Regions from separate parts of the Rhizobium sp. 007 genome, predicted to be linked through region 1. Evidence: riboswitches for the same ligand, from Rfam matches in the RefSeq annotation. Region 1 holds a riboswitch; the other holds the start of a gene.
What was found. A riboswitch is a leader RNA that binds a small molecule or an ion and turns the genes downstream of it on or off. The one in region 1 is predicted to bind S-adenosylmethionine.
Positions count from the first base shown of each region.

Region 1 (15,122 bases):
TCCTCGCCGCGGGCCACGGTAATCGCCGGCATGTTCTCGTTGGCATGCATCAGCGAAAAGCGAAGCTCCGCTTCCTTGGAGAAGCGGTCGGCATTCAAGATCACCAGCTTGCGGCCGACGATCTGGCTGAGGATCGACGCGGATGCCGCATAGAAGATCGCGGCCCAGACCATATAGCCCGGAATGGCAAAGGCGTAGGTGCGAAAATGGAAGACGAAGCCGCTCGAAAGCTCCCAGAGAACGCCGATGAAACTGACGAGCAGGATTGTCGACTGGATGAGGCCGAGCGTGAGGCCGGTCGTGCTTTCTGCAAGGTTGCGGGCGTCTTCATGCAGCCGCTGATCCGGGTTGACCCCGATCAGGCCGGTTGAGGCGAGACGCAGCGCACGCTTGCGCTTCAGCCAGTGATCCACGAGGTCGCGGGTCAGCCCTTCGCGCATATAAAGCGCGGTCATCTGGTTGAGCCACGCCTGGCCGACGTTCATGAGCAATAGCGAACCGGCAATCAACGCGAAGACCTGGAGCTGATGGAAGAATTCGCCGACGTCGCGGCGCTGCAGGGAATCGTAGAACGGCGCGTTCCAGCGGTTCAGAATGACCTGGCCATAGGCCGTCGCCAGGATCACCGCGAGCAAGATCGAGGCGAGAAGCAGAATCTTTCCGCGGACCTTGGAATCCCAGAATGCCGCAAACATCAGTTTCAGGCGGTATCCGAGGCTCAGATCGTAACCTACTCTATCCTGCCCTTGAATGCTCGGCCTGCCTTCGACGTCGTCTGCCATTATGTCCTTCCATGCGGACCATGATGATGCTTGATTAACATGGTGACGCGCCCTGTCCATCAACAGATTCTACCAGTCATTAACGCGTGAGTTACCTTGGTTCAACGCGCCCCTTCAGAATTGCGATTGATTCGCGTGGGCTCCGGCGCTATTTAGTGTTCTCCGTGGTGATTTGGCCGGCCGGCTTGCAGCCACGTTAAATAAGTCGCTAAAGGGCCGCGTGCGGACCGGTAGCGATTCTTTCGCCGCCGGTTTTTTATTTGCCGGTACCTTTTGTTTTGTTGAGTGACCGCAATGCCCATCAAGATCCCCGATACGCTGCCCGCTTTCGAGACCCTCGTTCATGAGGGCGTGCGGGTGATGACCGAAACGGCGGCGATCCGTCAGGATATCCGCCCTTTGCAGATCGGGCTTCTCAATCTCATGCCGAACAAGGTCAAGACGGAGTTGCAGATGGCGCGCCTTGTGGGCGCCTCGCCGCTTCAGGTGGAGCTCTCGCTGATCCGCATTGGCAACCATAGGGCCAAGAACACGTCCGAAGACCACCTGCTTGCTTTCTACCAGACCTGGGAGGAGGTAAGGCATCGCAAATTCGACGGCTTCATCATTACTGGCGCACCGATCGAAACTCTGCCTTACGAGGACGTGACCTATTGGACGGAGATGAAGAAGATCTTGGATTGGACCGAGACGAACGTTCATTCGAGCATGAATGTCTGCTGGGGCGCAATGGCGGCGATCTACCATTTCCACAAGGTTCCGAAATACGAGCTGAAGGAAAAGGCGTTCGGCGTCTATCGCCATAAGAACCTCAAGCCTTCATCCGTCTACCTCAATGGCTTTTCCGATAACTTCGAAGTGCCGGTTTCGCGCTGGACCGAGGTCCGGCGCGCCGATATCGACAAGTCCTCAAGCCTCGAAATCCTCATGGAATCCGACGAGATGGGCGTGTGTCTCGTGCACGAGAAAAAAGGCAAGCGGCTCTACATGTTCAATCATGTGGAATACGATTCCACATCGCTTTCCGACGAATATTTCCGCGACGTGAATGCCGGCGTGCCGATCAAGATGCCGCATAACTATTTCCCGCATAACGATCCGTCGCTCGCACCGCAGAACCGCTGGCGCAGCCATGCGCATCTGCTCTTTGGCAATTGGATCAACGAAATCTACCAGACGACACCCTATAATCTCGACGAAATCGGTACAAAAATCTGAACTGCAGCCGCCGCTGACCTCGTTGCGGCGGCGTTTCTTTTTTGTGTTTGACGGTTGCGGTCCTCAACAAATGGAGGCAGGTTCGCGGGCCTGAAACGAACACAGATTTGGGATGGCGAACTATGTCGGAAAAGCTCGAACGGGAAGTTTTCGGGACGACGAAAGACGGCGAAACCGTCTATCGCGTCGAGATCAAGGGCGGCGGCCTTACAGCCAAGATCATGACTTGGGGGGCAGTCATCCAGGATCTGCGGCTCGACGGCCATGATGCGCCTCTCCTGCTCGGCTTCGACGACTTTGCCAGCTATCCCTCCCATTCCTCCTATTTTGGTGCAACGCCCGGCCGCTGTGCCAACCGCATCGGCGGTGGCAAGTTTACCCTCGACGGCAAGGCCTATCAGCTCGAGCTCAATGAAAAGGGCGTTTCGCATCTGCACGGCGGCAGCGACAATATCGCCAAGCGCAACTGGACGATTGTCGAGCACGATGCCGACCGTGTCGTCTTGAAGATCGTCGACCCGGACGGTCGCGCAGGCTATCCAGGCAACTGCACGGTCCAAGCGACTTACCGTGTGCATGCCCATGGCGAATTCTCGGTCGTCTACGAGACGACCACCGACCAGCCGACGCTCGCCAATCTTTGCCAGCACGCCTATTTCAATCTCGACGGCCGCGAAGATGCGCTCGGCCACGATATCATGATCGCTGCCGATCATTATCTACCGACTGACGAGAAACAAATCCCGACCGGCGAGATCCGCCAGGTCGAAGGCACGGTCTTCGACTTCCGCGAAATGGCCCCGATGAAGCGGTTCGATGACGGCGAGCAGGCGTTTTACGACCACAATTTCTGCCTTTCGACGGAACGCACGGCCAAACGCTCCGTCGTACTGGCACGCAGCGTCAACTCCGGTGTCTCGCTGGAGGTTAGAACCACCGAACCGGGCATACAGTTCTATGCCGGTTTCAAGCTCGACGTTGCGGTCGCGGGTATCGGGGGGCGGAAATACGGGCCCTTCGCCGGCTTCTGCCTCGAAACGCAGGTTTGGCCGGATGCGATCAATCACGAGGGCTTTCCGAATGCGGTGCTGCGCCCAGGCGAGGTGCTGCGGCAGGAAACGGATTACATCTTCACGAAAAGCTGATCTTCGCGGACATTCGATCACTCATAAACCTTCGTGCCGCCACGAGGGTTTTTATCTTTGCGGCAGAGATTCAGCTTGAAAAGTGGTTCTAAATAGGTTCTATGGTTAATCCATGGATAGAACCAGTCTGGTAGCGGAGCTCAATGCCCGCGGTCTGCGCGACGAAACGATGACGGGACCGCTCTACAAGCGGCTGGCACTGGCGTTGACCGGCCTCATTCAGGAAGGCCTTCTCAAGCCGGGTGCAGCCCTTCCCGGAGAGCGCGATCTCGCCGAAGCTCTGAAGCTCGGCCGCGTGACGGTGCGAACCGCCTATCGTGATCTGATGGCATCCGGCGCATTGGAATCGCGTCACGGCAGCGGTACCTTCGTTTCCAGTAAGGTGGAGCGCATGGAGCAGCCGCTCTGGCGTCTTTCGTCTTTCTCGGCCGATATGCGCTCACGCGGCCGTTCGCCGGCGGCAAGGATATTGTCCCGCACGATCAATTCGCCATCGCCGGAAGAATCCTTCCTTCTCGGACTTGGGCAGGATGAGGCCGTTCTGCGCCTGGATCGTCTGCGCCTTGCGGATGGTTTGCCGCTGGCGATCGAGCGGGCGGTTGTGCCGGTCAAGTTCCTCGGCGGCAATGCCGGTGGCGAGGGATCGCTTTATGATGCGCTGGCCGCAAACGGCCACAAGCCGGTGCGTGCTCTGCAGCGGCTGACCGCCGTGACGCTCGATCCTTCATCAGCCTCGATGCTGAATGTAAAGACCGGTGCGCCAGCACTCTTGATCGAACGGATTTCGCGCCTGGAAGACCAGCGCGTCGTTGAATACACCCGTTCGCACTACCGCGGCGATGCCTATGATTTCGTGGCCGAACTGAAAATTGGAGATGACCTATGAGTGAGATCCAGTCGCTGATGCTGCAGGAGGCGGGCCAGTCGCCGGACGTGGTCGCGACGCTCCTTCAAAAGGAGAAGCCGGTTTTCGCCGAAATCGCCAAGCTGTTTTCCTCGGTTCGCCCGAGCGTGGTGACGACGGCAGCGCGTGGCTCTTCGGACCATGCCGCAACCTTCTTCAAATATCTCTTCGAGATCACTGCCGGTATTCCCGTCGCTTCCGTCGGCCCATCGATCGCTTCCGTCTATGGTGCGGCTCTACAGTTGAAGGATGGTGTTCACTTCACGGTTTCGCAATCCGGCGCCAGCCCGGATATCGTTGCCCTTCAGGATGCTGCCAAGCGTGGCGGCGCGACGACGATCGCCGTTGTGAACGTCACCGACAGCCCGCTTGCAAAGCAGGCAGATATCGTTCTGGACCTCAATGCAGGTGCGGAAAAGAGTGTTGCCGCGACCAAGTCCTTTATCGCCTCGGTTGCCGCGCTCGCCGGTGTGACGGCTGCGATTGGCGGTACGGCCGATCTGCAAGCCTCATTGGAGAGGTTGCCAGAGGCTCTGTCGGCGACAGCTGGTATCGATACGGCTGCCGCAGAAGACGTGCTCTTCAATGCAACCTCGCTTTATACGGCAGGCCGCGGGCCAGCTTTGGCGATCGCGCTCGAGGCCGCGCTGAAAGCCAAGGAAACGTCCGGCCTTCACGCGGAAGCCTTCTCGCTGGCAGAGCTGATGCATGGCCCGATGCGCCTCGTTCAGCCGGGTTTCCCGATCGTCGCCTTCATGCCCGACGATGCGGCCTATGCCAACAACGTTCAGGCACTCGAGCGATTACAGAAGCTCGGCGCAACGACGGTACCGTTCTCGGCGCAGCCGCTTTCCGGCGTCAATCTGCTCGTGCCGACGACGGGCAACGGCTTACTCGATCCGCTCGTGTCGCTTCTCGTCTACTATCGCCTGATCGAGTCAGTTACGCGCCGCAAGGGTTTCGATCCAGACAAGCCGGCGAACCTGCTCAAAGTCACGGAGACGATATGATACCCCGCAAGATCTTCACCGGTGCCCGGATCTTCGACGGCGAGAGGTTCCACGACGAAAAGGCGCTGATCGTTGCCAATGGCCGGGTCGAGGCCATTGCCTCGTGCAACGAGTTGCCCGAAGGCGAGACGATCTTGCTTGACGGCGGTGTGCTTTCGGCAGGTTTCGTCGATGCGCAGGTGAATGGCGGTGGCGGGCGCATGCTGAACGATGAGCCGTCGGCAGCTTCGATGTGTATCATTGCTGACGGTCACCGGCGCTACGGTACGACGGCGCTGCTTCCAACGCTGATCACCGATACGGCAGATGCGACGGCGGCTGCGATCGAGGCCGCGAAGGATGCGGTTAACACCCATTGCGGCGTGGCCGGTCTTCATCTGGAAGGTCCGCATCTGGCGCCCGCCCGCAAAGGCGCGCACCTGGCCGAACTGATGCGCCCAGTCGAAGACAAGGATGTCAAGGCTTTCATCCGCGCCCGTGAGGCGATCGGTACGCTGCTCGTGACGATGGCGGTCGAACAGGTGACGGTCGCTCAAGTTCGCGAACTGAGCGAGGCTGGCATCATCGTCAGCATCGGCCATTCGGATTGTTCGAGCGAAGCTGCAGAAGAGCGTTTCGATGCTGGTGTACGCGGCGTCACCCATCTTTTCAACGCCATGAGCCAGATGGGTCACCGCGCACCCGGTCTGGTTGGCGCGGCAATCGACCATCCGTCGACGTGGTGCGGCATCATCGCCGACGGCCATCATGTCGATCCAAAAGCGCTGCGCACTGCACTTCGCGCCAAGCGCGGGGAGGGCAAGCTCTTCTTCGTGACGGATGCCATGTCGCTGGTTGGCTCCGAAAAGGATAGCTTCATGCTGAACGGTCGCACCGTGCGGCGTGAGAAGGGGGGCTTCTGCTCGAAGCTGGTGCTTTCGGACGGCACACTTGCCGGGTCGGATGTCGATATGGCGTCGACCATCCGCTATGGCGTCACCTATCTTGATCTGACGCTTGCCGAGGCGCTGCGCATGGCAACGCTCTATCCGGCCCGGTTTCTCCGGCTCGATGGTTATGGCCATCTTTCGCCGGGAGCGCGCGCCGACCTCGTGCATCTGACGGATGCGATCGAAGTCACCGCCACGTGGATCGACGGCGAGGCGGCCTGAAGCAAAGGAAATGCCATGACGGCGGTTACGGATGCCTATTTCTCCAATCTGATCGGCCGTCTCGAGGCTTTGAAGAAAAGCCTTGCCGAACCCATGGCGAAGGCCGCAGCAGTCATTCTCGATGCGGCGCGTCATGACAAGCGCGTTTACGTCTTCGGCACGGGCCATTCGCATATGCTGGCCGAGGAGGTGCATTATCGCGCCGGCGGTCTTGCGTTCACCGTGCCAGTTCTCATCGGCTCCGCGATGCTGCATGAGGGGGCGGTCATCAGCTCGGTCTATGAACGCACGCAAGGCCTCGTTCGGCCGGTGCTGGAGCGCTACGGGATGCAGCCAGGCGACGTCATCATCATTGCTTCGAACTCGGGTGTGAATGCCGCACCAATCGAGGCCGCGGACTATGGCCGCGAGATCGGCGCCAAGGTGATCGCTGTTACCTCGGTTGCCTATTCGAGCGCGATTGCCAATGGCCGCCGCCGGCTCGTGGATATCGCCGATGTCGTGCTGGATAACGGCTTGCCGCCCGGCGATGCCGTGCTCGATCTGGCTGGAAGCAGTCTCAAGGTGGGCCCGGTGTCGACGGCTGTCGGAGCGACAGTGCTGAACGCAATCTTCGCTGAAGTTGCGTCAGTGCTTTCGAAGTCCGGCGACGCACCAGTCTATCTCAGCGCCAACATGCCCGGAGCTGCGGAGGTCAATCAGCGGCTGGTGAGAAAATACCGGCCGCGCAACCCGCATCTGTAATCAAAACAGAAAGGCCGGCATTTGGCCGGCCTTTCTGTCTGATATGTCCGAAGGATCAATCCTTGGCGCGTTCGACGTAGGAGTTGTCTTCCGTTGCGATAACGACGCGCGTGCCCGCGTTGATATGCGGCGGCACCAGGGTGCGCACGCCGTTCGAAAGCATCGCTGGCTTATAGGAGGACGACGCCGTCTGGCCCTTGACGACCGGTTCCGTCTCGGTGATCTCGAGCGTGACGTGACGCGGCAGCTCGAGTGCCAGCGGGATGCCTTCATGCATCGACAGAATGCAGGTCATGCCTTCCTGGAGGTAGGCCTTCTGGTCGCCCATTGTTTCGTTGTCGACGACAACCTGATCGTAGGTCGCCGGGTTCATGAAGTGGAAACCTTCGCCGTCTTCATAGAGATACTGGAAGTTCACATCCTCAACGAAGGCGCGCTCGACCTGCTCGGTCGTGCGCCAGCGCTCGGAAACCTTTACGCCGTCGACGATGCGGCGCATGTCGACCTGGGTGACCGGCGTACCCTTGCCGGGGTGAAAGTTCTGCGCGGTGAGAACGACGTAAAGTTTGCCGTCTACGTCGAGAACGTTGCCCTTGCGGACCGAAGAGGCGATGACCTTGACCATAAGACTTCCTTGTAACTCGGCTTTTGGCGTCGTAGAGGGATTGTCTGGATGGTCCCGATGACGCCAATTGTTTTTCGTTGGGGCGCAACTAACCTAAAATCCGGCAAAACGCCAGCCCTCGCGTTGGCGAGCCTGGTGATGAAAGCTGAGAATGAACCTTACCAGCGCCAAAGCGTCTCCTTGGTGGAGCCCCAGCGTCCACGCGGACCGCCGCCCCTTCCTGATTGGGCGGAACGCGATCCAGGCGGCGCTGCGCGGCTACTTCGCGCGCGAGGATTTCATCGAGGTAGATACTGCGACGCTGCAGGTTTCGCCCGGCAACGAGGCACATCTGCACGCTTTTGCAACCGAGGCGCTGACGACGGACGGGCAGGCGACATCCTTCTACCTGCACACCTCACCGGAATTTGCCTGCAAGAAGCTGCTCGCCGCCGGCGAGCAGCGCATCGCCTGCTTCGCGCATGTCTATCGCAACCGCGAACGCGGCCCATTCCATCATCCCGAATTCACGATGCTGGAATGGTATCGCGCCGGCGAAAGCTATGAAACGCTGATGATGGACTGCGTGCGGATTCTGGCGCTAGCCGCCGAAACCGTGAAGACGCCAAAGCTGACCTATCGGGGCGCTGAAACCGACCCCTTCGCCGGACCTGAACGCATCAGCGTCGCAGAGGCGTTCGAGCGCTATGCGGGCATCGACCTGTTGGCGTCGGTCGCCGCCGATGGTTCGACGGATCGGGAATATCTGGCTTCCGAACTACGCCGGAACGGCATGCGCGTCTCGGCCGACGACGGCTGGGCGGACCTCTTCAGCCGCGTCCTGGTTGAAAAGATAGAACCCCACCTCGGTTTCGGCCGCGTGACCATTCTGGATGAGTACCCGGTTTCCGAAGCGGCACTCGCCCGTCCCTCGGCACGCGATCCGCGGGTTGCGGAGCGTTTCGAGCTCTATGCCTGCGGCGTTGAACTGGCGAACGGCTTCGGCGAACTCACCAATGCGACAGAACAACGCCGCCGCTTTGAGCTCGAGATGGCAGAAAAAGCGCGCGTCTATGGCGAACGCTACCCGATCGACGAGGATTTCCTCGATGCGCTTTCGATCATGCCCGAGGCAAGCGGCATCGCGCTCGGCTTCGACCGGCTGGTCATGTTGGCGACAGGAGCCTCGCGCATCGACCAGGTGCTGTGGGCGCCGGTTGCGGAGTATCGCTGATGAATATCGTCCGGCCGATCAAAAGTGTCGTTGACCTGTCGAAAGCCAGGTTGTTGGCCGATCGCGACCGGCTGGCACTGGAAGAGGTCGCTGCACGATATGCGATCGCCCTGACGCCGACCGTCGCTAAGCTGATCGATCGAGCCGATGTCGACGATCCGATCGCGCGTCAGTTCGTGCCGGATGCGGCCGAGCTTGTCGTAACACCTGAGGAGCGCGCCGACCCGATCGGTGATCATACGCACAGCCCGGTTGAAGGCATTGTGCATCGCTATCCGGATCGCGTGCTGCTGAAGGCCGTGCATGTCTGTCCGGTCTATTGCCGCTTCTGCTTCAGGCGGGAGATGGTCGGTCCTCAAGGTCTCGGTACGCTCGATCCGGCGGCGATGATGGCTGCTTTCGACTATATCCGCAGCCATCCGGAGATTTGGGAGGTGATCCTTACAGGCGGCGATCCGCTCGTCCTTTCGCCGCGACGGCTGGAAGAGATCATGCGGGAGCTTGCGGCCATCGATCACGTGAAGATCGTCCGGTTCCATACACGCGTGCCTGTTGTCGATCCGCAGAGGATCGATGCGACGTTGATCGCTGCGTTGAAAGCGAGCGGCAAGACGACTTATATAGCGCTGCATGCCAACCATCCGCGCGAAATGACGATCGAAGCCCGTGCAGCCTGTGGCCGGCTCATCGATGCCGGGATCGTCATGATCAGTCAGTCCGTGCTCTTGAAGGGCGTCAACGACGATGCCGGCGTTCTGGCGGACCTGATGAAGACCTTCGTCGAGACGCGCATCAAGCCTTACTACTTGCATCATCCCGATCTGGCGCCCGGCACCAGCCATTTCCGGCTGACGATCGAAGAAGGCAAGAAGATCGTTTCTTCGCTGCGCGGCCGCATCTCAGGCCTTTGTCAGCCGGCCTATATCCTTGATATCCCAGGTGGCCACGGAAAGGCAGTGATTGGCGAAAATTCTGTCCGGAAGACGGCGGATGGTTGTTTTTCCGTATTGGATTACCATGGCGTAGAGCATTCCTACCCGCCTTCCGAGTGACGTGAAGACACGTGGCGTATCATTTCTGCACTTTCAGCCTGGACACCAATCTTGGCGCCTGAGACAGGAGTAACGCCTAAGTGTCTGTCAAGAAAAAGATAAAGGCCATCGAGGCAAGGTACTCCCTAAAATTTTAACTGCGAGTCTTCCTCATATTTAACCAGACAAGTTAGCGGAATGTTTTGTTTTCCGGCCTAAAAGAACGCTCATGATGAAGGCGATAAATCGCCACTCGGGATCATGACAATCTTGGAGGTTGCTAAGGATGAACAAGACTATCCGCGAACTGCTCGCCAAATTTGGCAAGCTTCCTGTTCCGATCGATCAGCTAGCCGACGATGCCGATCTCTATGCGGCCGGCCTGACATCCTTTGCTTCCGTGCAGCTCATGCTTGGCATCGAAGAAGCCTTCGATATCGAATTCCCGGACAATCTCCTCAATCGCAAGTCCTTTGCCAGCATCTCCGCGATCGAAAAGACCGTCGATATCATCAAGGACAACCGGAAGGTCGCGTGATGAACTTTCCGGTCAAGATCACGGAACAGAGTTTTACCGTCAGAACGGCGCGCGTTGCCGAGATCGCCGCGAAATATGCCGACGCCGTCGACGCCGAAGGCCGCTTTCCATGCGAGGCCGTCGATGCGATGAAAGCCGAGCGCCTGCTCAGCATTCAAGTGCCGCGCCACCTGGGTGGCGAGGGGGCTTCGACGACCGAAGTCGCCGAACTCTGCTCCCTTCTTGGCCAGGCTTGCGCCGCAAGTGCGATGGTCTTCGCCATGCACCACATCAAGCTTTCAAGCTTGGTCGAGCACGGCACCGAAAGTGAATGGCATGCGGGCTTCATGCGGCGCATCGCCGCCGAGCAGCTTTTGATCGCATCGGCGACGACCGAAGGCGGGATCGGCGGCAATCTGCGCAACAGCATCTGCGCCATCGAGGTCAGCGGCGACAGCTGCCGTCTCGAAAAGGACGCGACCGTGATCTCCTACGGCTCGCATGCCGATGCGATCCTCATAACCTCTCGCAGCCATCCGGACGCAGCACCCTCGGATCAGGTCCTGACGGCGTTTCTCAAGGACCAGTACACACTTGAGCGCACGCATATCTGGAACACGCTGGGCATGCGCGGCACCTGCTCCGACGGCTTCCTCTTCAAGGGGCAAGCGCCTGCCGTTCAGATCCTGCCGAAGCCTTTCGCCGAAATCGCCGCACAGTCGATGCTCGCTTCGTCGCATCTGCTGTGGAGCGGCGTCTGGTATGGCATTGCGGTCGACGCCGTCTCCCGCGCTCAGGCCTTCGTGCGTGCCGCCGCCCGTAAATCTCCTGGTGTTCCGCCCCCCGGTGCGCTGCGGCTCGCCGAAGTCTCCACTCTGCTGCAGATGGTGAAGTCGAACGTCGTGGCGGGTCTCAAGGCTTACGAAGATGCCAAGTCCGATCCGGACAAGCTTTCCTCGATGGGCTTTGCGGTGGCCATGAACAACGTGAAGATCGCTTCGTCGGAAACGATCCTGGAGATCGTCAACCACGCCATGCTGATCTGCGGCATCGTGGGCTACAAGAACGGTACGCCCTTCAGCCTTGGCCGGCATTTGCGCGACGCTCATTCCGCACAGCTCATGATCTCGAATGACCGCATCCTCGGCAACACGTCGAGCATGCTTCTCGTCCACAAGCAGGACACTAGCCTACTGGGGTGACAGTCATGGATATGCAGACCTCGTTTCTAGACCGGCTCTTCGAATCCGGTCTGCTGATCGATACCGGCGTCGACGGTCTTTATGGCCGTAGCGGACAGTTCGAAGACGTGATCACCGCCTTCGAGCGCCTGATCGACAAGTTCGGCGGTGCGGATGGCGCAGAAGCCATGCGCTTCCCGCCGGGCATGAACCGCGCGCTTTTCGAAAAGAGCGGCTACATGAAAAGCTTCCCGCAGCTTGCGGGCACCGTCCACAGTTTCTGCGGCAGTGAACTCGATCACATGAACCTGCTGCAGTGCATGGAAGTCGGCGACGACTGGACGAAGGGCCAGGAAGCAACGGATATCGTGCTGACGCCGGCCGCCTGCTATCCGCTTTATCCGACAATCGCCAAGCGGGGCAATCTGCCTGCGAAGGGCGGCCTCTTCGACCTGCAGTCCTATTGCTTTCGTCATGAACCGTCGAAGGATCCCGCCCGCCAGCAGCTTTTCCGCATGCGCGAATATGTCTGCATGGGCACCGAAAGCCATGTGACCGACTTCCGTCAGCGCTGGATGGATCGCGGCGTCGAGATGATGAAGCAGCTCGGCCTCGAAGTCGTCATCGACGTCGCCAACGATCCATTTTTCGGCCGAGGCGGCAAGATGATGGTCAACAACCAGCGTGATCAGAACCTGAAGTTCGAGCTGCTGATCGCGATCACGTCGGCTGCCAAGCCGACAGCCTGCATGAGCTTTAACTATCATCAGGACTCCTTCGGCCAGAAGTGGGACCTGAACCTTGAGGACGGCAGCGTCGCGCACACTGCATGCGTCGGCTTCGGTCTCGAGCGCATCGCGCTTGCGCTGTTCCATCATCACGGGCTCGACGTGACGGAATGGCCGGCGAATGTGCGCAAGACCCTGTGGGGCTGAGCGGTTCGATGTCCTGCGTTTTCCCGGCCATCCGTCCAGATGGCTACCGCCAGCATGCGCTGCATTCCAACGAGCGCATGTGGCCGGAAACCAACTGCTATATCGACCTCTGGATCGAAGTGCTGAACACGCTGGGGCTGCCGCCTGAAGCGATGCTCGGCTTTACGCTGACGCAGGATTTCGAGGGCGATCAATTCACCTTCTTCAAGGTGCCGCTCGAAGACCTCGAGGCGCTTTACGGCATCCGTGTCACCGAACTCGCGATCTTCGACCGCGTCGAGCATCACGTCGAAACGCAGATCAGGCGCGGCCGACTTTGCTTGATCGAAATGGACTCCTTCTATATGCCGGATACCCTCGGTACGGCCTATCGTTCCGAACACGGCAAGACGACCGTCGCCATCAACCGGCTGGATGTTGCTGCCAAGCGCGTTGAGTATTTTCACAATGCCGGCTATTTCCAGCTTGAGGGCGAGGACTTCGACGGTCTCTTCCAGATGCATCTGACGGACGAGGATTCGCCCTTCCTGCCCTATACGGAATTTGCAAAACTTCCGGAGGCGTTTGCAGGCGAAAACTATATCGGCGATGTGGCGCACCGTCTTTTCAAGGTCCATTTCTCGCGCCGGCCTGCCGAAAACCCGATCCGCGCCTTTTCCAAGCAATTTCCGCAGCAGGTGGAAGTTGTCGCCGAGCGCCCTTTCGGCTTCTTCCACAAATATGCCTTCAACACCTTGCGCCAGTTCGGCGCCAATTTCGAGTTGGCCGCAGATCACCTCGCGTGGCTTTCTCCGGGCAGGTTCGCGCAGGCTGAAGAGTATGCCCGGCGGATCTCCGAAGTGGCGAAGTCGGTGCAGTTTCAGCTTGCCCGCGCCGTCACGCGCAGGAAGTTCGAGCCATTGCAGGCGGCGCTTGATCCGGCGGCAGATGCATGGGATGCCATGATGACTTCGATTTCCGATCGGCTTTGATACCGGGAGCTTGTGCATGGGGGGGCGGTTGGCGAGCGTCGGTGCGGAAGAGACCCTGCTTTCCGAAGGCTGGAACCTGGTTCTGACGGAACCGGGAGCTTGCTTGACGCCGCATGACATCCCGCCGTCTTCGAGGTTCATTGCAGCACCTGTTCCCGGCACTGTGGCTGACGCTCTGGAGCGCGCCGGTCTCTTCGATCGCGAAAATCCGGAGCCGCTGAATACGAAAGACGCCTGGTACGTCTGCCGGCTCTTCGACGCCCAGCCTGGCGATGTTATCCTTCGTTTCGGCGGGCTTGCGACGCTCTGCCATGTCTTTCTGAACGGGCAGGAAATCCTCTCTTCCGAGAGCATGTTCACGGCGCATGAAATCCCGGTCACGCTTATGGGCGGCGATGACCTGGTCCTTTGTTTCCGTGCGCTCGGTCCCCGTCTGAGCGAGCCCGGAGCCCGCGCCCGCTGGCGTCCTCAGATGATCGCGCCGCAGGGGCTCAAGAACTTTCGTACGACGCTGCTTGGTCACATGCCTGGCTGGTGCCCGGAAATTCATGCTGTCGGGCCGTGGCGGCCGATTACGCTTGTTCGCCGCAGCGTGATGTCGATCGATAATGTTTCGATCCGGGCTGTGCTGGAAAATGGCGTCGGCCGCCTCAGCGTTTCGTTGCACGCGGATGCCGAAAATCCCGAGATGCTGCTTCGCTGCGGAGAGGTGGAGCAAGGCTTTGAGAAGATCGGCGGAAATCATTATTCGGCGATCCTCAAGCTGCCGGAGGTCACGCCGTGGTGGCCGCATACGCACGGGACCCCGCATCTTTACGAACTGACGCTCGTTTCGGACGGCACCGAATATTCGCTCGGAAAGACCGGCTTCCGGCGGATTGAAATCGATCGTGGCGTCGAAGGCGACGGGTTCGGCCTTCGGGTAAATAACGAGCCCGTCTTCTGCCGCGGTGCTGTCTGGACGACGGCCGATATCGTTCGCCTGCCGGGTTTTCGCGCGGACTACGAGCCCTTTCTGCGCCTTGCTGCCGGCGCCGGTATGAACATGATCCGCATCGGCGGCACGATGGCATATGAAACGCCAGAGTTCTTCGAGCTTTGCAACGAGCTCGGCATTCTTGTCTGGCAGGACTTCATGTTCGCCAATTTCGACTATCCGCGAAGCGACAAGGCCTTCACGGGCCACGTTCATGCCGAAGTCGAGGGTTTTATCCATGGAGTGCAGGCTTCTCCGTCGCTCGCGGTTCTTTGCGGCGGAAGCGAGATTTATCAACAGGCGGCGATGCTTGGGTTGCCGCAGGAATTCTGGCGCGGACCGCTGACGGAGGACGTCATCCCGGCGATTGCAGAGCGTATGCGCCCCGACGTGCCCTACGTGCCGAACTCCCCTCACGGTGGGGCCATGCCTTTCTCGCCAAATACCGGCGTCACGCACTATTACGGCATTGGTGCCTATATGCGCCCGCTGGAGGATGCTCGCCGCGCCGACGTCCGGTTTGCTGCAGAAACCCTCGCCTTCGCCCATGCACCGCAACAAAAGACATTGCAGCGGCATCTGGATGTCCCGGCAGTCCATAGTCCGCTGTGGAAAGCTCGCGTTCCGCGGGATCGCGGCGCCTCCTGGGATTTCGAGGATGTTCGCGACTTCTACCTGAAGGAACTTTATAACGTCGACCCAGCGGCGCTGCGCCGGGA
Region 1 is NZ_CP064187.1:3,744,222-3,759,343, reverse strand. It holds gene ISN39_RS18410 (ABC transporter ATP-binding protein/permease) at 1-782, opposite strand, end outside; SAM riboswitch at 937-1,014, shown strand; gene metA (homoserine O-succinyltransferase) at 1,077-2,000, shown strand; gene ISN39_RS18400 (aldose epimerase family protein) at 2,123-3,145, shown strand; gene ISN39_RS18395 (GntR family transcriptional regulator) at 3,258-4,031, shown strand; gene ISN39_RS18390 (SIS domain-containing protein) at 4,028-5,059, shown strand; gene nagA (N-acetylglucosamine-6-phosphate deacetylase) at 5,059-6,210, shown strand; gene ISN39_RS18380 (SIS domain-containing protein) at 6,226-6,954, shown strand; gene efp (elongation factor P) at 7,010-7,579, opposite strand; gene epmA (EF-P lysine aminoacylase EpmA) at 7,731-8,792, shown strand; gene ISN39_RS18365 (lysine-2,3-aminomutase-like protein) at 8,792-9,844, shown strand; gene ISN39_RS18360 (acyl carrier protein) at 10,110-10,361, shown strand; gene ISN39_RS18355 (acyl-CoA dehydrogenase family protein) at 10,361-11,542, shown strand; gene ISN39_RS18350 (amino acid--[acyl-carrier-protein] ligase) at 11,548-12,456, shown strand; gene ISN39_RS18345 (DUF1839 family protein) at 12,465-13,427, shown strand; gene ISN39_RS18340 (glycoside hydrolase family 2 protein) at 13,444-15,122, shown strand, end outside.

Region 2 (15,122 bases), 710 kb from region 1:
CGCTGGTCTTCCGCCAGGGCCTTGCCTCGCTGAAGGACCGCTATCCGGATGTTATCGAGAATGTGCGCGGCGAAGGCCTGATGCTCGGCATCAAGGCAGCCGTCCCGTCTTCCGAACTGCTGCAGGCCATTCGTGCTGCTCATCTTCTGGCCATTCCGGCGGGCGATAATGTCATTCGTCTCCTTCCGCCTCTGGTCGTCACGGCGGAGGAAGCGCGCGAGGGGCTTGCCCGCGTGGAACGCGCTGCCGAAAGCATTCGCGCCGCAAAGACCAAGAAGACGGCTTGAACGGATAGACGCCTCTCAAGGGGCATACAGGTAAGAACGACATGGCTTCCCCCAAACACTTTCTCGATCTCTCGGCGGTAACCGCATCCGATCTCAGGTCCATCATGGATGATGCGATCGTACGCAAGCAGGCCTTCAAGGCCGGTAAGGGCGATAAGCCGCTCGCAGGCAAGATGCTGGCAATGATTTTCGAGAAGCCCTCGACGCGCACACGCGTTTCCTTCGATGTCGGCATGCGCCAGCTTGGCGGCGAGACGCTTTTTCTCTCCGGCACGGAGATGCAGCTCGGCCGCGCGGAGGCGATCGGCGATACCGCCAAGGTGCTCTCGCGTTACGTCGACGCGATCATGATCCGCACCACGGAGCATCACCGCATGCTGGAACTTGCCGAACGCGCGACGGTGCCGGTCATCAACGCGCTGACGGACGACACACACCCCTGCCAGATCATGGCCGACATCATGACCTTCGAGGAGCATCGCGGTCCCGTCAAGGGCAAGACGATCGCCTGGACCGGCGATGGCAATAACGTGCTGCACTCGCTGGTCGAAGGCGCTGCCCGTTTTGGCTATCGCATGAACATGGCCGTGCCTCTTGGTTCCGAGCCGAAGGATCACTATCTGAACTGGGCCCGCAACGAGGGCGCCCAGATCATGCTTGGCCATGATGCCGACCGTGCGGTCGAGGGTGCCGATTGCGTGGTAACCGATACCTGGGTCTCCATGAATCAGGAACATCGGGCCCGCGGTCACAACGTTTTCCAGCCCTATCAGGTCAACGCGGCTTTGATGGCAAAGGCCGGCAAGGATGCATTGTTCATGCATTGCCTGCCCGCCCATCGTGGTGAGGAAGTGACGGACGAAGTGATCGACGGCCCGCAATCCGTGGTTTTCGATGAGGCGGAAAACCGTCTTCACGCGCAAAAGTCGATTCTTGCATGGTGCCTGGGTGTGATCTGAACCATACTGGGCGCCACCTTTGGCCTGATGGCCTCGTGGCCGCGCGAGTGGAAAGACTTCTGGTCTGCCGCTCGGACTACTAGGAGTAAGACCATGGCAGAAACCGCAAGTGCTCTCGGCGAGTTCGATTTCGCCGGTGATGATCACGTTGTCCCGTTCCAGGTAGAGGGCCTCGATGTGCGCGGCCGCGCCGTCCAGCTCGGTCCCATGCTGGATGCGATCCTCGAGCGCCATCACTATCCGGCACCCGTTGCCCGGCTCCTCGCCGAAGTCATTGTGCTGACGGTGCTTCTCGGGACGTCGCTCAAGTTCGAAGGCAAGTTCACGGTGCAGACCAAGGGCGATGGCCCTGTCGATCTCCTCGTCGCTGATTTCTCGACGCCGGAGAACGTGCGTGCCTATGCGCGCTTCGATCAGGCCCTGCTCGACAAGGCAGTCGCCGCCGGCCAAACCGAGCCGGAACAGCTTCTTGGCAAGGGCGTGCTGGCTTTCACCATCGACCAGGGTAAGTTCAGCCAGCCCTATCAGGGCATCGTCGCGCTCGACGGTACCTCGCTTGAGGATATTGCCGGCACGTATTTCCGTCAGTCGGAGCAGATCCCGACACGCGTCCGCCTGGCTGCCGCCGAATTGTTTGACCGCGACGAGGCGGGTAAGCCGCGCCACCGCTGGCGCGCCGGCGGTCTCGTTGCGCAGTTCTTGCCGGAAGCGCCGGAGCGCATGCGCCAGCCCGACCTCCACGGCGGCGACGGCGATAACGCCGCGCTGGCACACAAGGAAGACGACGCCTGGACCGAAGCGCGCGCGTTGGTCGACACCATCGATGCGGACGAACTGACGGATCCGCAAGTCGGAATCGAACGCCTGCTCTTTCGCCTCTTCCACGAGCGTGGCGTGCGTGTTTTCAGTACCCGGGCAGTTTTCGACCGCTGCAGCTGCTCGCGCGATAAGATCAAGAATGTGCTGAAGGGCTTTTCGGACGACGAGATCGACGCCAGCCAGGAGAATGGCGAGATTGCCGTTACCTGCGAATTCTGTTCCACGACCTACCGGTTTGAGGTCGTGGAAGTCGCATCGGCTGCGGAATGATCAATTCAGCACTCTGAGCAGCCCGGGAGAATCCAGCGAGAAGGCGGGTATTTCGACATCGAAAAGCTCGCCGTCCTCCGTTTCCATCTGGTAGTGCCCGAACATGAGGCCGGAAGGCGTATCGAGCGGACAGCCGGACGAGTATTCGTAGGTGTCGCCGGGTTCCAGCCGGGGCTGCTCGCCGACGACCCCAGGACCGGTCACCTCGTCCACCAGGCCGTTCTGATCGGTGATGTTCCAGTAGCGATTGATGAGCCGTACTGTCAGGTCCGAATTATTGCTGATCACGATCCGGTAGCCCCAGACATAGCGATCATCATCCGGATCGGATTGCTCCTCCAGATAAAAGGGCTCGACGACAACTTCGATATCTCGTGTGAGGGCGCGGTACATGCCTTACACCATAGCCAAGATATGTTACCCGTATCTTATACAGCGCTCGATCCGTCAAGAAACGGCACATGCATCATCCTTCAAACCGCGATGATTGCACGTCGTTTCGAACATTAATCCTAATTTTCGAAGTTAATTCCCGTATTAAAGCGAAGCTCTTGCGCCATTTCTTAGGTGGAGCATGCGGCCGGACCGGCAAGGTCCGGCCGTCGCTATCGCAGGTCAGGACTTAACCTTTGAAAGAGCCTGAGCGAAATCTTCGATCAGGTCATCAGCATCCTCGATGCCGAGCGAAAGGCGAACGGTGCCGGGCGAAATGCCTAATTCCGCGCGGGCGTCATCGCTCAGGTTCTTGTGCGTCGTTGTTGCCGGATGCGTGATCAGGCTCTTGGAATCGCCGAGATTGTTCGAGATTTTGATGATATCGAGCGCATTCTGCAACGCGAAGGCTGCTTCCTTCCCGCCCTTCAGCTCGAATGCGACGAGTGTCGAGCCGCCGGACATCTGCTTGGCGATGATATCGGCCTGCGGATGATCCTTGCGGCCCGGATAAATCACCTTGGCCACTTGCTTCTGTTCGGCAAGGAAGTCCGCGATCCTGGCGGCACTCGCTGTCTGCTGTTTGACGCGCAGCGGCAGCGTTTCGATGCCCTTCAGAAGCGTCCAGGCATTGAAAGGCGACATGGCCGGACCCGTGTGGCGGAAGTAGTCGTGCAGGTTTTCGTCGATCCATTCCTTATCGGAAAGCACGACGCCGCCGAGGCAGCGGCCCTGGCCGTCGATATGCTTGGTCGCGGAATAGACGACGATATGGGCGCCGAGTTCCAGGGGCTTCTGGAAGAGCGGCGTTGCGAAGACGTTGTCGACGACCACCTTGGCGCCGATCTCGTCGGCGAGCTTGGCAACGCCTGCGATGTCGACCACTTCCAGCGTAGGGTTCGTCGGGCTTTCGAGGAAGAAGACCTTCGTCGCCGGGCGGATCGCCTTCTCCCAGTTTTCGAGATAGCGGCCGTCGATGAGCGTGCATTCGATGCCGTATTTCGGCGCAAGCGTTTCGACCACCCATCGGCAGGAGCCGAAGAGCGCGCGGGCGGCAACGATATGGTCGCCGGCCTTCAACTGGCAGAGGATCGCCGCGGTGACAGCAGCCATGCCGGAAGCGGTGGCGCGGGCGTCTTCGGCGCCTTCGAGCGCGCACATCCGCTTTTCGAACATATCGTTGGTCGGGCTTCCGTATCGGGCATAGATGAAGCCGTCCGTCTCACCCTTGAACCGGGCTTCCGCCGCTTCAGAGGTATCATAGACGAAACCTTGCGTCAGGAAGATCGCTTCCGAAGTCTCGCCATATTGCGAGCGCAGCGTCCCTTCGTGAACGAGTTGGGTTGCCGGGCGCCAAGTCTTGCTCATGCCATCACCACCTTCAAACAACAAAAAAACCGGCCGCAAAAGCAGACCGGTTTCATACCCGGTCTTTTTAGCCACTTCTTTAACGTGGCTGCAAGCCGACCGGCCAAATCACCACGGGATAAAGCTGCAATACTGCTGTTAGCTTCTTGCGTCAATTCCTTGAGTTTGGTTTTGTCTGAGGCAAATTATGGATGGAGCATGATGGCTCGCGAAACTGGAATCTTGGCCGATCGCGCAATTGCTGCGCTGTTTGAAACGGGCCGCCTCACGAGTGAGCGGGAACTGGATCGCGATCAGATCCAGCCGGCCAGCCTGGACCTGCGCCTGGGCGCCAAGGCGTTCCGCGTCCGGGCAAGTTTCATGCCGGGTCCCTCGCATCTCGTTGCCGACAAGCTCGACCGGCTGAGCCTGCACGTCATCGACCTCTCCGAAGGTGCCGTGCTCGAAACGGGTTGCGTCTATATCGTGCCTCTCATGGAGCGGCTCGATCTTCCGGCTGAAATGTCCGCCTCGGCCAACCCGAAGAGCTCGACTGGCCGCCTCGACATCTTCACCCGTGTCATTACCGATTACGCGCAGGAATTCGACAAGATTCCTGCCGGTTATTCTGGCCCGCTCTATCTGGAAATCAGCCCGCGCACGTTCCCCGTCGTCGTGCGCCGTGGCTCGCGCCTCTCGCAGATACGGTTCCGGGTTGGGTATTCGATTCTCGGCGAGCCGGAACTGCAGGCGCTGCATGATGCGGAAACGCTGGTCGCAAGCGCCAAGCCGAACGTTTCAGGTGGCGGCATTGCGCTGTCGATCGACCTGGCAGGCGACAAGGATGGCCTGATCGGCTACCGCGGCAAGCATCACACGGCCGTCGTCGATGTCGATAAGAAGGCCGAGCACGATATCTTCGATTTCTGGGAGCCGCTTTACAGCCGCGGTCGCAACGAATTGATCCTCGATCCGGATGAGTTCTATATCCTCGTTTCGCGCGAGGCCGTGCACGTTCCGCCGCACTACGCAGCCGAAATGACGCCCTTCGATCCGCTCGTCGGCGAGTTTCGCGTGCATTACGCCGGCTTCTTCGATCCAGGCTTCGGCCACGCGCCTGCCGGCGGCATGGGCAGCCGCGCCGTTCTCGAAGTCCGCAGCCATGAAGTGCCCTTCATCCTCGAGGACGGCCAGATCGTCGGCCGCCTGGTTTACGAGCACATGCTGGAGAAACCCGAAAGCCTTTATGGCTCCGGCCTTGGATCGAACTACCAGGCCCAGGGTTTGAAACTCTCGAAGCACTTCCGCATCTGAGAGCCTTGACACCGCCACCCATCTGTTGGAAGGCTTCCGTCATCGCGGGTGTAGCTCAATGGTAGAGCAGCAGCTTCCCAAGCTGAATACGAGGGTTCGATTCCCTTCACCCGCTCCAGCTGCTCACGATCCACAGGTGGGACGCCTATAAACGATTGGGCGGGCTCTAGCCGCCCGCTCTCAAAATTCTGTCCAATCGGCGTCCTTGTTTTCCGAAGCGCTGTTCATGCCGAATGCACCGGCAAGCGTCTGGCCAAGTGCGCGTGCAGGCGAAGCGGCGGGCCGCGTGCTCACTGTCGCCACGCGGATTGCGGGTTTTGATACCGGCGCCGGACGGGTCACCGCAGGCCGTGCTGGTGCTTGCGGCATCGGACGCGCCGCTGCGATGAAGCTATCCGTTCCGCTCAGCTTGAACTGGCCTAGCAGTTCGTTCAGCGCGGCGGCCTCCGTTGCCAGGCTGTGGCTTGCTGCCGTGCTCTCTTCGACCATGGCGGCATTCTGCTGTGTGCCCTGGTCCATGGTGTTCACGGCCGTATTGATTTCCTGCAGGCCTGTCGATTGCTCACGGGAAGCCTCCGCGATCGCGTGGACGTGCTGGTTGATCTCCTGCACCTCATGAACGATGGCGTCGAGCGCCTTGCCCGTTTCGCCGACAAGGGCAACGCCGGTCTGGACATGTGTGCCGGAATTGGTGATCAGCGACTTGATCTCCCTTGCCGCATTCGCCGAACGTTGCGCCAGTTCGCGCACTTCCTGAGCGACGACCGCAAAGCCCTTGCCCGCTTCGCCTGCACGTGCTGCCTCGACGCCGGCATTCAGGGCGAGCAGGTTCGTCTGGAAGGCGATGTCGTCGATCACGCCGATGATATTGCTGATCTCGGCCGAGGACTGCTCGATCTGCTGCATCGCCTTGACGGCATGGCGGACGACTTCGCCGGACTTCTCGGCGCCTGCGCGGGTGCGGGCAACGAGTTCGCTTGCTTCCTGCGCGCGGCGGGCGGCGTCCTTTACAGTCGTTGTGATCTGTTCCAGCGCGGCAGCGGTTTCCTCCACCGATGCGGCCTGCTGCTCCGTGCGCTTCGAAAGTTCGTCGGCCGATGAACGGATTTCATTCGCCCCCGCGCCGATCGCCCGCGCATTGGCGCCGACTGTACGCATGGCCTCGTTCAGCTTTTCGACCGAATGGTTGAAGTCTTGGCGCAATCCATCGAGATGTTCTGCGAACGGAACATCGATATGCGAGGCAAGATCGCCCGATGCGAGACGGCGCAGCCCGTCGCCGAGCGCCTCTGCCGCGCCGGATAATTCCGCCGCTTCGCGAGCCTTCTGGGCTTCGCGCTCGCGGCGTTCGCCATCGGTCAGGTTGCGATCGACTTCCGCCTGGGCTCCGAGCTGGATGCGCTCGATCGCGTTGGTGCGGAAAACTTCGAGCGCTTCGGCCATCTGGCCCACTTCGTCGCGGCGCTCGAGGCCCGGTACATCGCCGTCGGTCTCGCCTTCGGCAAGGCGTGTCATTCGCTCACGAAGCTTCGCCATCGGCGACGTGATGCCGGCCTGTGCGATGACGATGCCGAGCGCGATGGCGCCGATAACGGCCGCCGCGATTATCGCAAGGCAGAGATTGATGCGGTCATTGACGCTTGCCGAAACGGCGTCCCCGCCATCGTTGAGCATCGACATCAAGGCATCGTTATTCGCCGTCATCTTCGGTGTCAGTACGGTGAGCTTGGCGTTCAGCTGAGCGGCCGCAATTTGGGCTCCGGCGCTGTCGCCAGACTTGCTCATTTCGGCAACCTTGCTTGAAATCGTTTCTATTTCGGCGATTCCGCTGAGAATATCGTCTATCGCCGGCTTACGGCTGGGCACCAGAACGGCCGCCTCGTTAAGACGGTCACGCGCTTGCGGCAGCTTGCTCGGTGTGGAAAGCGCGGTATGGAAAGCGGGCGTGCCCGCCTTCAGGCTCGCCAGCCTCGTGGTCTGCAGCACGGCGGCGACGACAGACGCGCTGGCGCGCGAGCCTTGCATGGCCGCCAATGCTTCATGGTCGATGAAGGCGCTGTATGTCGCATCCGCATGACGGAACTCGGTGATGACGTAAATCAAACCGCCCATGGCGATCACCCCCAGAAGCATGAGGATGGACATGATCTTGGTTCGTATTTTCAGGTTCTTCAGCAGTGTTCGCATGGAAAATACCCGCTTTCTTAGGCCTTCTGCTTGCCCGGTATTCTGGAAAATCAATGGTTCGAAACTCGGCATAGAGCTGCGGCATGTTCGAAATGATCTGGTGAGGCTCGACGTCCGCGTCATGCAGCCGGCTGAAAAAAAGCCGTCGTCGTCTGCGGCATAAGAATCGATATTGCTTAACGGTGGCCTAACGTTCAAAGCCGATCCCCAGTAATTCGAGGCGCGCATTTCGTGCAATTTCCTATGCTGGAATCTCGCTCGGTGTATGAGGCGTGTTGTCCGGAAGAAGGGGTTCGTCCGGGGCTTCTAGCACGGCCCGCCACGCGGTGGCGGACAGCATGAGCCAGCCGAGCGGCGCCCGATCCATCGCAGCCGGGTCGCCTGTTTGCCGCTGTCATCTGAATGAAGAGGGTAGCCCCAGAAGACGGTGAAGAGATCGATGCCGAAAGGATCGGCTAGGCGGGATGAGGAGGCCGATCTCGGCATGCGCCTTTTTGTCGGACCGGATATCCGTTGCCGCGCGTCAAAGCCGAGGATACCCATCTGCCGCACCTCGATCCGGCCGTTTGCCATCGTCGAGACGGTGCGGCCCGGCGCATATTCCCCGCAACGCATGACTCTGATACACGGATCACCGAGCGACAGTGCCCCGACCCCACGAGCCGGACATGAGACAATCTTTCCTCGCCTCTATAAGGTTTAAGGTTTTTTTTACCTTATTGCAATTAGTAGCTGCATCATCTGTGACGCCTGGCTTTGCGCAGCAGACGCCGTCGTCGCTGCCGCTGCTTTTTGATGCTCGCGAAAGACTTGCCAAGCCGGACCTTTCGTCACTCGTCCGCCTCCGCTTTCTCACCTCCGTCGACTTCCCGCCTTTCAACTTTACCGATCAGAACGGCAAGCTGGCGGGCTTCAATATCGACCTGGCCCGCGAGATCTGCGATGAATTGGAAGTTGCTGCGAAATGCGAGATCCAGGCACTGCCCTTCGCCGATCTCAAGGAAGCGCTTGCAGCCTCCCAGGGCGATGCCGTCATCGCGGGACTGGCCGTCACCTCGGACTTGCGAAAGCAGTTTACCTTCACCCGTCCCTACCTGATGCTGCCGGCCCGCTTTGTGCGCAATGCGAAGGCAGAAATCAACGGGAATACCTCCGCATCGCTCTCCGGACGTCCGGTCGGCGTCGTCAAGGCGACGGTTCATGAGGCCATGCTTGCCGCCTTTTTTCCGGCAATAAAAGCCGTGCCTTTCGAGAACAAGGAAGCGATGCTTACTGCTCTTAAGGATGGCAAGGTGGATGCCGCCTTTGCCGATGCGCTGCAGCTGTCCTTCTGGGTTTCCTCCCAGGCGTCAGCAAAATGCTGTGCGCTCTTCGACGGCCCTTATCTGTCGGAGCAGTTTCTGGGGGAAGGCATGACGATCATGCTTCGCCAGAACGACGGCGTATTGACCGCAGCGCTGGACCACGCGCTTGCAGCGCTTTCCAGAAACGGCCGCCTGCAGGAAATCTATTTGCGTTATTTCCCTTACGGGCTCTTTTAACCCCTGCGGAAGCGGGCGATCGCACTGCGTTCGATGGCAGCGCAGGTGAGCTTGTCGAGTTCCAGCCTGTCGCGGAGCATGCTGAGCAACCGAAGCTCCTCGGCCTTGACCGAAAGGTCGGCGGAGGCGACTTCGACAGCAAGTGCATAGGCGGTATCGTAGAGCCGCGAAGGCAGCGTGTCCTTCACCGTTTCCAAAACGACATCGAGGCCTTCCGGTCCGGCTAGCAGCGATGCGCAGTCGCGGGCAATCGAAATCAGCTTGTCGTGGTCGAAATCCTTGAAGACCGGCAGAAAGCCGATCAGCTGGCCGATGCGCTCCATTTCCCGGTCGTTCATCGTGCTGTCGACAGCGGATGCCATCACCATCACGTAAATCAGCGCGTCATGGGCGGAAAGCGGCTTGTTCATTCGGTCATTCCCTCTGTTTCGGCAGGAGTTTAGGAATTGCCGTGCGCCATTACAAGGGATCGCTAGATCGGATCGAGAGGATTGTCCGGCGGCGGTCCGGGCGGCAACGTCAGCGGCGCGCCCTTGCGCGGATCCTCGCCATAGACGCCTTTCTTCTCCGCTTTGGCCTTCGCACCGGCTTCGGTCAGTGCCGATCCGGGAGCCGCATCCGCCCAGCCGTTTTCGACGAGCCATTGGGAAAGGTCCTGCGCGCCGATCTTGCAGGAGGCGGTCGCAATACCGGTCCAGTTGGCATCCTCCAGATCGCAGGTGACCGAGCGCAGCCGCAGAAAGAGCCGGAAATTCGTCTTCGCCAGCATGCCGCAAGGCCATTCGTTCCCATCCGGTTCTTTGCAGACTTTGTCGGCCTGTGTCGGAACGATACCGGCAAGGCGCAGCGTCCTGTTTCCGAAGGCGAGAATGCCTGCACTCTCGGCGACCGGCCTCGGCAATGTAGCGGCCCTCTGCGGCTCCGGCTTTGGCTTTTCCGGCCCGGCCGTGGCAACCCGTTCCAGCGGCTTGCCATCCGCCTGCGCTGGATAAAATCGGCTCGCTTCATCAACCGGCCGCGCGCTCATGCTGATCTTTGGATCGGGAAGGGCAAGCGGCGGCTTTAAAGTCTCCTTGGATTCGGCAGTTGTGACGGGTTCTCCGCTCGCGGTTGCCGCCGCGTCCGGTTCGGCAAATCGCTCCCTGCCTGCCGCCAGCATCCCGGCGACGATTGTTATTCCCGCAACAGCTGTCAGAAGTGCTGCAGGCCGCATGGAAGATTTTCCTATTGGCTGGCCCAGATAATGCGCGCGATCCAATCCACATCGGAAAGCTCGATCGTCCGGTTCGGATGTTCGGGATTGAGAGACATCAGTTCGATGGAGCGCGGGCTCTGGCGCAGCAGCACCTTTGCCATCACCTCGCCCTCGTGCGTCTTGACGACGACGCGATCGTTGCGGCGCACCTGCGCGCCCGGCTCGACGATCAGCACGTCACCGTCGCGATAAAGCGGCATCATGCTGTCGCCCTGCACTTCGAGCGCATAGACACCAGCCTTCTGTGAGGGGGCGGCTGGAAATTCCACCACATCCCATCCCTGGCCTGCCGGGAAACCGCCGTCGTCGAAAAAGCCACCCGCACCGGCCTGTGCGAAGCCGAGCAGGGGAATGGAGCTTCCCTGCGGCGGGAATGCGCCGTCCGGCAGCCCGGACAAGCTGATTGCCGGCCGCATGAAGCCCATGAACTGCTCCATGGTGGCGCCTGTCGCTTCGAGTACCTTGGCAATCGATTCCGTCGAAGGCCAGCGCAGGCGGCCATCGGCAGATAGCCGCTTGGATTTGTTGAAGGAGGTGGGGTCGAGACCGGCCCGGCGCGCAAGACCAGACGGCGTCAGGTCATGCCGTTCGGCAAGCCTGTCGATCGCTGCCCAAATCTGCTCGTGTGACAGCATCTTGCCTGATCCTGCGCCCGGTGCCGCTCTCCAATCGGCAGGAAGACTAACGCCAAGCTTTCTCAGAGTAAAGAAAAAAGAGGAATAAAATCCTGTTCTGGAGTCAGGCGACCATCGCCATGTTGATCTTGCCGAGCTGGATGACAGCCTGCGTGCGGCTGTCGACGTTGAGCTTCAGGAGGATGGCCGAGACATGCGCCTTGATCGTCGCTTCGGAAACGCCGAGTTCGTAGGCGATCTGTTTGTTGAGCAGACCTTCGCCGAGCATGGTGAGCACGCGGCTTTGCTGCGGCGTCAGCGTGTGCAGGCGGTGAATGAGATCGGCCACGTCCGGATCCTGTTCATGGCCGTCGCGATAATTCTCCGGCGTCGCAATATCGCCGGCAAGCACCGTCTGGATGCTGCTGCGGATATCTTCGATGCCGGACGATTTGGAAATGAAGCCGGAAGCGCCGAGTTCCAGCGCGCGGCGGATCGTTGTCGCGTCGTCGGTTGCGGAAACGATGACGATCGGCAGGCTGGCGAATTCGGCACGCAGCGCCATCAGCCCGGAAAAGCCGCTGACGCCCGGCATGGCAAGATCGAGCAGCATGATATCCGCGTCCGGATGATCGGTTGCGGCAGCACGCGCGGCCGAGAAATCGCCAGCTTCCACGATCGCGTGCTGCCCCTCCATGCCGGTCACGGCCTGGCGCAGCGCATCCCGGAAAAGCGGATGGTCGTCCGCAATGATGATCGTCTGTTCCTGCATCGAAAACCCCCTCCCAAGAGCTCGATTCCATCCCCTCATGTGCGAGGCTTCGCGCCGCACATGCCTTCCGCTTCATATTACTACATCAAATCAGGTCTTCTGCGGAAGAGGCGCGGACTTTTCTTCCTCCTGGAATTGCTTCACCATGCCCATGAAGCTTTTCATCATTCGCTCCATGATGCTGATCGAGCGGTCGATCTCGGCATCGGTGGGCAGCGCCTTGTTGACGATGCTCTTGTTTTCGAGCGCAGTCACGCGGTCGGAAAGCCTGTCGAGTTCGTCGTCATAAGCTGCGCGTTCGTCCGCCGCCATGCGGCAGACCAGCGAACCGTCCTTTTCCTCGCAAAGCGCCATCGCGCCCGTAAGCTTGTCGAGGCGGACGAAATGGTCGCCGCTGCGCTCGAGCTGAAAGCGCGCCGGGTCCGGCTCGGCGGCGAGCGCTGTCAGCGGCAGAAGAATTGCGGCAATCCCGATTGCGATCGTCTTCATGATTGATCCTCCGGATTTCTGTTGCGGCTATCCTGTTTTTCATGGGGGAGCCGTGGACATCGCCGTTCCTTTCCGGCAAAGCGCTCACCTACAGCATCAGCCATTGCATGAGGCCATCATGAGCGTGACACCCGTCGTTTACAAGATCGTGACCGAGGCTCTCTGGCAAGAAGCCAGGCAAAGCGGCGTTTTTCACGGCGCAGGCATCGACCTTAAGGACAATTTCATTCATCTCTCGACGGAAAAACAGGTGCGGCAGACCGTGGCGCTGTTTTTCGCAGGCCAGCCGGGCCTGCTGCTCGTTGCCATTGATAGCGGCAAACTCGGCGACAAGCTGATCTTCGAACCCTCCAGGGACGGCGATCTTTTCCCGCATCTTTATGCCGAACTGCCGCTTTCGGCAGTTATCTGGGAAAGGCCGCTGCCGCTCGATGATGCCGGACAGCATATCTTCCCGGAACTCCTGTCATGATTGGCGCGTTCAAGCACACTGCCCGCAAGGGGCTCTTCCTCTTCGATCCCGAAACGGCGCACGGCATGTCAATCGCCGCGCTTAAATCCGGCCTAGTTCCCGCCTGCCGTATTTCGCCTGATCCGCGGCTGGTGCAGACGGTCGCCGGCCTGACCTTCGAAAATCCGCTCGGCATGGCGGCCGGTTACGACAAGAATGCCGAAGTGCCGGAGGCCCTCTTGAAGCTCGGTTTCGGCTTTACCGAGATCGGCACGGTGACGCCCAAGCCGCAATCAGGCAATCCGCGCCCGCGCATCTTCCGCCTGGTGGACGACGAAGGAGTTATCAACCGCCTCGGCTTCAACAACGAGGGCCATGACGCCGCCTTCCGGCGTCTGTCGATGATCCGCGGCCAGGGCATTATCGGCGTCAACATCGGCGCCAACAAGGACAGCGAAGACCGCATCGCCGACTATGTGGCAGGCATCCGCCGTTTCTATTCGGTGGCGCGCTATTTCACCGCCAACATCTCCTCGCCGAATACGCCGGGCCTGCGTGACCTGCAGGCACGTGAGAGCCTGGCCGCTCTTCTGTCCGCCGTAATTGCCGCCCGCGATGAAGAGGCCGCGAGATCGGGCCGGAAAATCCCGGTCTTCCTCAAGATTGCGCCCGATCTCACCGAGGAGGGCATGGACGATATCGCCGCCGAAGCGCTCTCCCATGGGCTGGAGGGCCTGATCGTCTCGAACACGACGCTCGCCCGCGACGGTCTGAAGGATCAGCGGCAGGCGAAGGAAGCGGGCGGTCTTTCCGGCAAGCCGCTTTTCGACAAGTCGACCGCGGTTCTCGCGAAAATGCGCAAGCGCGTAGGCGCAGCGCTCCCGATCATCGGCGTCGGCGGCGTCTCCTCGGCGGCGACGGCGCTGGAAAAGATCAGGGCAGGGGCCGATCTGGTGCAGCTTTATTCCGGCATGGTCTATGAGGGCCCGGGTCTTCCGGGCGAGATCGTGCGCGGCCTTTCAAAGCTCCTCGACCGTGAGCAGGTCTCGTCGATCCGCCAACTGCGAGACACGCGCGCTGATCACTGGGCGACCCGGAACGTCTGATAGGCCCGCCGCTTCGCCAGCATGGACAGGAAGAAGCCGCGGAAGAGCTGGAAGGCGTTTTTCGACAGCCATGGCCCGCAAGTGCGGATCAGAATGTCAAGATTGAGCGCGAAGAGTTCCGCCAGCCGATGCTGCGAGAAGATTTCCGCGCGACTTGGCCGATCGGCGGCTTTGAAGCTTCTGAGAACGGGGAAGAGGCCAGCCAGCGCACCGGCCGTCTCGCCCACCATCGTGCCCCAGGCCACGCCGGCCGTTGATCAGCACCTGCAGAAAAAACCCGGTGCCGCCTTGCCAGCGCTCGAGCACCAAACCGAGGATCGCGTCGTTCGCGAGAGTTGCAGGGGCGGCAAGGATCCGGATGGAGAAATAGATGCAGGTCGGCTGCGCGACCGCCGATTCTGGCCCCATGAACTTGAGCCCGGCCGAAAGCAACAGGGATCAGCTTGCGATTGACAGCGACGGCTGCCTTGGGGCCGGGTGCTCGGATCCTTTTCCTTTGAGCTCGGCAAACTAGTCGCCGCCTTCACGGACGTACGGCTTGGATTTTCCAGTTATATTCGCCACCCCGACGGCAATATGGACTTATGCTATCTTTAGCGTGGCAACCTGTGCCTCTGCCTTCGTCAGGGACGACTTTCGCTGCTCGGAACTTACGTTGACCCCGTCGGCAGCGATGACCTCAGGATTGGCGATGCCGATGAAAGCCAGCACGCTCTTCAGATAACTCAGCGTGTGCTCGAAGTTCTCGGCTGGTGAGCCCGGTCCGTAGAAGCCGCCGCGCGCCAACGCTATGATGACGCGCTTGTTGCCCACCAAGCCTTCGGGTCCCTTTTCGGTGTACCGGAAGGTCTTGCCGGGGACCGCGATGCGATCGATCCACGCTTTTAGTTGGCTAGGCACGCTGAGGTTATACTGGGCTACGCCGAGAACGACTGTGTCGGCTGCTAGAAACTCTTCCAGAACGGCTTCGCCAAGCGCAAGGTCGGCCTGAAGTGCGGAATCGTGGTTGGCTTTCAAGCCTCCCCTGACCACGGCGGTGTAGCTGCCCGAGAGATGCGGGATGGGCTGAGCTGCAAGGTCGCGGTAGACCAAATCAACGGTCGGATCGAGGCTCTTGAGCCGTGCGACCACCGCCGCCGAAAGCGCGCGGCTGACGGAGTTTTTGCCGAGAATGCTGGAATCGAGATGCAGAAGGGATGGCATCGATGAACCTCACACATGGGATTAGCAGGGATGAAAATAAACGAGCTAGGCAGTCTCGATCAATCTCAAAGTGAGA
Region 2 is NZ_CP064187.1:159,650-174,771, forward strand. It holds gene ISN39_RS00765 (aspartate aminotransferase family protein) at 1-287, shown strand, start outside; gene argF (ornithine carbamoyltransferase) at 329-1,246, shown strand; gene ISN39_RS00775 (Hsp33 family molecular chaperone) at 1,340-2,335, shown strand; gene apaG (Co2+/Mg2+ efflux protein ApaG) at 2,336-2,728, opposite strand; gene ISN39_RS00785 (O-succinylhomoserine sulfhydrylase) at 2,951-4,135, opposite strand; SAM riboswitch at 4,182-4,260, opposite strand; gene ISN39_RS00790 (2'-deoxycytidine 5'-triphosphate deaminase) at 4,334-5,428, shown strand; tRNA gene ISN39_RS00795 (tRNA-Gly) at 5,473-5,546, shown strand; gene ISN39_RS00800 (methyl-accepting chemotaxis protein) at 5,609-7,606, opposite strand; gene ISN39_RS00805 (hypothetical protein) at 7,566-7,778, shown strand; gene ISN39_RS00810 (transporter substrate-binding domain-containing protein) at 8,284-9,156, shown strand; gene ISN39_RS00815 (tellurite resistance TerB family protein) at 9,153-9,566, opposite strand; gene ISN39_RS00820 (thermonuclease family protein) at 9,629-10,369, opposite strand; gene ISN39_RS00825 (helix-turn-helix transcriptional regulator) at 10,381-11,046, opposite strand; gene ISN39_RS00830 (response regulator transcription factor) at 11,150-11,797, opposite strand; gene ISN39_RS00835 (hypothetical protein) at 11,888-12,286, opposite strand; gene ISN39_RS00840 (DUF952 domain-containing protein) at 12,405-12,758, shown strand; gene ISN39_RS00845 (quinone-dependent dihydroorotate dehydrogenase) at 12,755-13,843, shown strand; partial or broken gene ISN39_RS00850 (MATE family efflux transporter) at 13,924-14,278, opposite strand; gene ISN39_RS00855 (FMN-dependent NADH-azoreductase) at 14,426-15,046, opposite strand.
Region 2: another riboswitch for S-adenosylmethionine. It lies ahead of ISN39_RS00785 (O-succinylhomoserine sulfhydrylase); the one in region 1 lies ahead of metA (homoserine O-succinyltransferase).